Regions from separate parts of the Paenibacillus sp. V4I5 genome, predicted to be linked through region 2. Evidence: a T-box and tRNA genes for the amino acid it is inferred to sense, from the RefSeq annotation. Region 2 holds a T-box; the other holds one or more tRNA genes.

Evidence for each region. A T-box is a leader RNA that pairs with one kind of tRNA and senses whether it is charged. The one in region 2 lies ahead of ileS (isoleucine--tRNA ligase), so its partner is inferred to be a tRNA-Ile.
Region 1: it has a tRNA-Ile gene. The T-box ahead of ileS (isoleucine--tRNA ligase) is inferred to sense a tRNA for this amino acid. The anticodon was not compared.

The regions. Positions count from the first base shown of each region.
Region 1 is NZ_JAUSZB010000002.1:5,492,434-5,495,616, reverse strand. Features, by position in the region: tRNA gene QFZ78_RS27055 (tRNA-Leu) at 1-62, opposite strand, end outside; tRNA gene QFZ78_RS27050 (tRNA-Lys) at 120-195, opposite strand; tRNA gene QFZ78_RS27045 (tRNA-Gln) at 206-277, opposite strand; tRNA gene QFZ78_RS27040 (tRNA-Tyr) at 290-371, opposite strand; tRNA gene QFZ78_RS27035 (tRNA-Thr) at 447-522, opposite strand; tRNA gene QFZ78_RS27030 (tRNA-Asp) at 541-617, opposite strand; tRNA gene QFZ78_RS27025 (tRNA-Met) at 649-725, opposite strand; tRNA gene QFZ78_RS27020 (tRNA-Val) at 751-826, opposite strand; tRNA gene QFZ78_RS27015 (tRNA-Glu) at 845-919, opposite strand; tRNA gene QFZ78_RS27010 (tRNA-Ser) at 940-1,028, opposite strand; tRNA gene QFZ78_RS27005 (tRNA-Met) at 1,039-1,112, opposite strand; tRNA gene QFZ78_RS27000 (tRNA-Ser) at 1,140-1,227, opposite strand; tRNA gene QFZ78_RS26995 (tRNA-Asn) at 1,305-1,377, opposite strand; tRNA gene QFZ78_RS26990 (tRNA-Ala) at 1,381-1,456, opposite strand; tRNA gene QFZ78_RS26985 (tRNA-Ile) at 1,541-1,617, opposite strand; rRNA gene rrf (5S ribosomal RNA) at 1,673-1,789, opposite strand; rRNA gene QFZ78_RS26975 (23S ribosomal RNA) at 1,859-3,183, opposite strand, start outside.
Region 2 is NZ_JAUSZB010000002.1:2,766,402-2,769,584, forward strand. Features, by position in the region: gene ileS (isoleucine--tRNA ligase) at 1-1,394, opposite strand, end outside; T-box leader at 1,473-1,731, opposite strand; gene QFZ78_RS14550 (allantoinase) at 1,789-3,183, opposite strand, start outside.

The sequences.
Region 1 (3,183 bases), 2.7 Mb from region 2:
AACCCCCACGGTCGCCCGCTAGATCCTAAGTCTAGTGCGTCTGCCAATTCCGCCATACGCGCATGTTGTAAATAAGGCAATCTGAGAGACTTTAGTCTACGCCTAAAGATCCCTATATATGGTGAGTCATGTAGGATTCGAACCTACGACACCCTGATTAAAAGTCAGGTGCTCTACCAACTGAGCTAATGACTCAAGTGAAGAACTGGGGATCAAGGATTTGAACCTTGGCATGACGGAGTCAAAGTCCGTTGCCTTACCGCTTGGCTAATCCCCAACGTAGATTGGATGGAGGCTGATGGATTCGAACCACCGAACTCGAAGAGAGCAGATTTACAGTCTGCCGTGTTTAGCCACTTCACTAAGCCTCCACATATAAAGCCTTACCGAGCCCAAAAAAAGTATTAGCGTTGCTATAAAGCTTATCTTCACTTTTTTGGGAATTGTGGTGCCGTCGAGAGGACTTGAACCCCCAACCTACTGATTACAAGTCAGTTGCTCTACCAGTTGAGCTACAACGGCATATTCATTCATAAAAAATGGCGGAGCTGACGGGATTCGAACCCGCGGTCTCCTGCGTGACAGGCAGGCATGTTAGGCCACTACACCACAGCTCCACACTATGAAAACAACACTCAGTAAAGAGTTTGGTTGCGGGGGCAGGATTTGAACCTGCGGCCTTCGGGTTATGAGCCCGACGAGCTACCGGGCTGCTCCACCCCGCGACATGACTAGCCAGATATTAAAATATGGTGGAGGCTGACGGGATCGAACCGCCGACCCTCTGCTTGTAAGGCAGATGCTCTCCCAGCTGAGCTAAGCCTCCATGGGATATGAAGATTATTGGTGACCCGTAGGGGACTCGAACCCCTGTTACCTCCGTGAAAGGGAGGTGTCTTAACCACTTGACCAACGGGCCAAACTTAAAAAATTTACCTACGGAGAGAGAGGGATTCGAACCCTCGCACCACTTACGCAGTCTAACCCCTTAGCAGAGGGTCCCCTTATAGCCACTTGGGTATCTCTCCAATTTATCAGTAGCGGCAGAGGGGCTCGAACCCCCGACCTTACGGGTATGAACCGTACGCTCTAGCCAGCTGAGCTACGCCGCCATATTGTCTTTCCTTTATCTAAAGAAACGGAGAAGGAGGGATTCGAACCCTCGAGACGCTTGTGACGCCTACACGATTTCCAATCGTGCTCCTTCGGCCGCTCGGACACTTCTCCACGAATGTGTTTATTGGGGCCCCCAAAAAGTAATAGGAATATGCTACAAAGCATCACTTCACTTCTTGGGGGTTTGACTCCCCGAACAGGACTCGAACCTGTGACAACTCGATTAACAGTCGAGTGCTCTACCAACTGAGCTATCAGGGAAAATGGTGGAGCCAAGCGGGATCGAACCGCTGACCTCCTGCTTGCAAGGCAGGCGCTCTCCCAGCTGAGCTATGGCCCCATATTAGTGAGACTGATTTCATCAAAGATCCCTATATTACCCCAAAAAATTTCCGTGGACCCCGATACTAACTATGAAGTTAATTGGTGGGCCCTAGTGGACTCGAACCACCGACCTCACCCTTATCAGGGGTGCGCTCTAACCAGCTGAGCTAAGGGCCCTAATGTGTAAAACAGTGTACAGGGCGGCAAAAAAAATACCCACTAGGGGTATTCTGCTTGGCAACGTTCTACTCTCCCAGAACCCTGCGGTTCAAGTACCATCGACGCTGGAGGGCTTAACGGTCGTGTTCGAGATGGGAACGCGTGGGTCCCCTCCGCCATCATCACCAAACAGTCAAAGCGTGGTTTGCGCCTTGAAAACTAGATACGAAACTTGCGTAAAGTTAGAATTTTAGGTTTATTGGTTAAGCCCTCGACCGATTAGTATTCGTCAGCTGCATGCATTGCTGCACTTCCACCTCGAACCTATCAACCTCGTCGTCTACAAGGGGTCTTACATACTGGGAAATCTCATCTTGAGGGGGGCTTCGCGCTTAGATGCTTTCAGCGCTTATCCCCTCCGTACATAGCTACCCAGCGATGCCTCTGGCGAGACAACTGGTACACCAGCGGTACGTCCATCCCGGTCCTCTCGTACTAAGGACAGCTCCTCTCAAATTTCCTACGCCCGCGACAGATAGGGACCGAACTGTCTCACGACGTTCTGAACCCAGCTCGCGTACCGCTTTAATGGGCGAACAGCCCAACCCTTGGGACCTACTTCAGCCCCAGGATGCGATGAGCCGACATCGAGGTGCCAAACCTCCCCGTCGATGTGGACTCTTGGGGGAGATAAGCCTGTTATCCCCAGGGTAGCTTTTATCCGTTGAGCGATGGCCCTTCCATTCGGTACCACCGGATCACTAAGTCCGACTTTCGTCCCTGCTCGACTTGTAGGTCTCGCAGTCAAGCTCCCTTATGCCTTTGCACTCTGCGAATGATTTCCAACCATTCTGAGGGAACCTTTAAACGCCTCCGTTACATTTTAGGAGGCGACCGCCCCAGTCAAACTGCCCACCTGACACTGTCCCCATACCGGATCACGGTACCAGGTTAGAACTCCGATACGATCAGGGTGGTATCCCAACGATGCCTCCACCCAAGCTGGCGCTCAGGCTTCAAAGGCTCCCACCTATCCTGTACAGATCGTACCAAAGTCCAATATCAAGCTGCAGTAAAGCTCCATGGGGTCTTTCCGTCTTGTCGCGGGTAACCTGCATCTTCACAGGTATTAAAATTTCACCGGATCTCTCGTTGAGACAGCGCCCAAGTCGTTACGCCATTCGTGCGGGTCAGAATTTACCTGACAAGGAATTTCGCTACCTTAGGACCGTTATAGTTACGGCCGCCGTTTACTGGGGCTTCAATTCATAGCTTCGGAACCGAGGTCCCTAACCACTCCTCTTAACCTTCCAGCACCGGGCAGGCGTCAGCCCGTATACTTCGCCTTGCGGCTTCGCACAGACCTGTGTTTTTGCTAAACAGTCGCTTGGGCCTTTTCACTGCGGCCCCCTCGGGCTATTCACCCTACCGAGGCACCCCTTCTCCCGAAGTTACGGGGTCATTTTGCCGAGTTCCTTAACGAGAGTTCTTCCGCGCGCCTTAGAATTCTCTTCTCACCCACCTGTGTCGGTTTGCGGTACGGGCACCTTCGCCTGGCTAGAAGCTTTTCTTGGCAGTGTGAAC
Region 2 (3,183 bases):
TACTCCACTCCGCAATCCCCACATAACCAAACGTTAAGCGGGGTCCCCCAATAACGATTACGGCTGATGTTCCAATCGACAAGCTCTTCAAGGAACTTGCCGAAGCGCCCTTCACGGATGTGGGAAGGGTACCAGTCGATTTTACTGTTGTTTTCGATCAATTGCTCTTTAATTGCGGTGGTTTTGATAAACCAGCTCTCCATCGCATAATAGAGCAGCGGGGATTTACAGCGCCAGCAGAAAGGGTAACTATGCTCATAGCGCTCTTTGGAAAATAGCAGGCTGCGTTCAGACAAGTTTTTCACGATATCGACGTCACAATCTTTGACGAAGCGTCCAGCGAAGTCAGTGATCTGATCATTGTAACGTCCTGCCAAGTTCACTACATTCACAAAATCCAGTTCGTGTCGACGGGCTGTTCGGTAATCATCTTCACCATGCGCCGGAGCAATATGAACGATACCCGTACCACTCGTATCCATAACATAGTCTGCGTCTACGACGATATGTCCTTTGGTGGGGCTAATATACCCAAAAGGAGGCTCGTAGGCAGTGCCGACGAATTCCAATCCTTTATGCACAGATAAGATTTCGTAGTCTTGTTTGAATACTTTTTCCGCGAGATTTTTCGCGACGATGTAAACTTCACCTTTTTGTTTCACTTTAACATAATCGATGTCTTTATTTACGGCCAACGCTACGTTCGCAGGTAGTGTCCATGGCGTCGTCGTCCAAGCCAGAAAGATTTCCTGTCCGTTTCTACTCCTGAATTTTACTGTGGCACTTAAATCTTTCACATCTTCATAGCCTTGAGCCACTTCGTGAGAACTGAGCGTTGTTTGACAATCCGGACAATAAGGGCTTACACGGTGCCCCTTGTATAATAGCCCTTTGTTATGGATTTCGGATAAAATATGCCAAACACTCTCGATATAGTCGTTATCCAACGTAACATAGGGGTTATCCATATCCGTCCAGTATGCGATTGCTTCCGTCAGTTCACGCCATTGCTTTTCATATTCAAATACGCTGCTTTTGCATTTCTCAACAAATTCGGCTACTCCGTATTTTTCAATCTCTTGCTTTCCAGAGATACCAAGCTGCTTCTGCACACCAAGCTCGACGGGCAAGCCATGTGTGTCCCAACCAGCTTTGCGGATGACTTGGTACCCAGACATTGTTTTATAGCGGCAGATGAAATCTTTCACAACACGACCAAGCACGTGTCCGATATGGGGTGATCCATTTGCCGTTGGCGGTCCTTCGTAAAAGACGAAGTTCGCTTTACCTTTGCGGCTTTCGATGGATTTGCGGAATGTATCATTCAATCTCCATTGCTCAAGAACACGCAATTCGCGGGTTCTCGCTTTTTCTTTCACATCAATTTTTCTCATGTGTCATACACACTCCTCTATTAAAATGATAGGGGCTAACCATGAAACGATTTACAGAAAACAAAAAAATCCCGTCCCGTAAGGGACGAGATTACATCTCGCGATACCACCCTAGTTCCATCATGATCATAAAGATATGATCATGATAGCTCTCGTTCTACGTACTATCATACGCGGCCCTTGTAACGGCGGGATCCCGGGTCAGCTTACTAGAATTCCTTCAGCTTTCCTTCTCAGAGGGGATTTTCGGCTAAGTCTTGAATGTTGGCTTTCAGCGCAAGGCCAACTCTCTGGAAATCAAGGGGATTAGCGTACTCGTACTCGTCAATGAATTTACATGAATTAAGAACACTCAGTTAATTCATTTTTACATCAACTTCATTGAATGTCAAGTTCACTCACCTTCGTATTGCAACGTACCTACTTTATTTTTATTTGGACACCATTTGCCAGCCTTCACAGCACTGATCCCCTTCGCTTCTTCATAGACAAGATTCCCTCTGCTCCAGGTAGCCCGCACTTTACACCCCAGTTCCTTTCCTACATAAGGACTATGCTTATGACGATACAATAAGTGTTCTGTTTGCAGCACATATGGGGCATTCAATGAAATCATGACAAGATCTGCATCGGCGCCTAGGCGGATATCTCCTTTGTTAGGAAGAAGACCGAATCGCTCAGCCGGCGCGTAGGACAGCATATGACTTAACTGACTAAGCCCGATCCCCCGCTTCAAGTGTCCTTCATCAATCATAAGTTCTAGTGAGCTTTGTGCTCCCGATATGCCACCCCATGCTTCAAAGTAATTGCTAGATTCCTTCAATGTGCTTGGACTAGGGGAATGATCCGATGAAATCATATCAATATAACCAAGGCGCAAAGCCTCCCACAACCGTTCCTTCTCATCTTCACTACGCAGTGGAGGCGCACATTTGGCCGTAGGCCCTATTCGTTCTAAGTCATCCTCCGTTAGGATTAAATAGTGCGGACAAGTCTCCAGCGTCACGTTAACCCCGCGCCTCTTCGCATCCATAATGATCTTCACAGCAGCCTCGCTGCTGATATGAACGAAATGCAGGGGACACCCTGTCTGCTCTGCATAAAAGAGTGCTCGATTCACCGCTTCGAGCTCAGCAAGAATCGGGCGTGTGGACGTATAGTCTTTCGCCGTGACTTTGCCTTCTGCCTGTTTCTCCCGTCCTAAGCGTGAAACAAGTGACTCGCTTTCAGCATGAAGCGCCAGCACTCGGTTCATTCGCGCAATGCTCTTCATCCCTTCCCACAAGGTGAGGTCATCTACCTCACGAAATGCTTCCTCTCCCGGGTCACCCGGCGAAGACATGAAAGCTTTGAAACCAATGACACCAGCTTCGCTCATGGGCTCCAAATCATCCAGATGCCCCGGCACCAGTCCACCCCATATGGCGTAATCGACCGATGATTGTTCGCGAGCAGCTTCCAGCTTCATCTCCATCGCGGAGACGGTAACTGTTGGCGGAACGCCGTTAAGCGGCATGTCGATGTATGTGGTACATCCGCCTGCGGCTAATGCGGCAGAACCCGTGGCAAATCCTTCCCAGTCCCCCATTCCGGGTTCATTCAAGTGGACATGGACATCAATCATACCAGCCATGATGACCATGCCGGAAGCATCAACAACTTGCTCTGCTTCCAGCGTAATCCGCTCATCCAATCGCGAAATCTTGCCATTCTTAATACCTATATCCAAAAAACGGACTTCATCTCGCAAAACAACGGAGCCGTTTCGAATGATCACATCTAATAATTC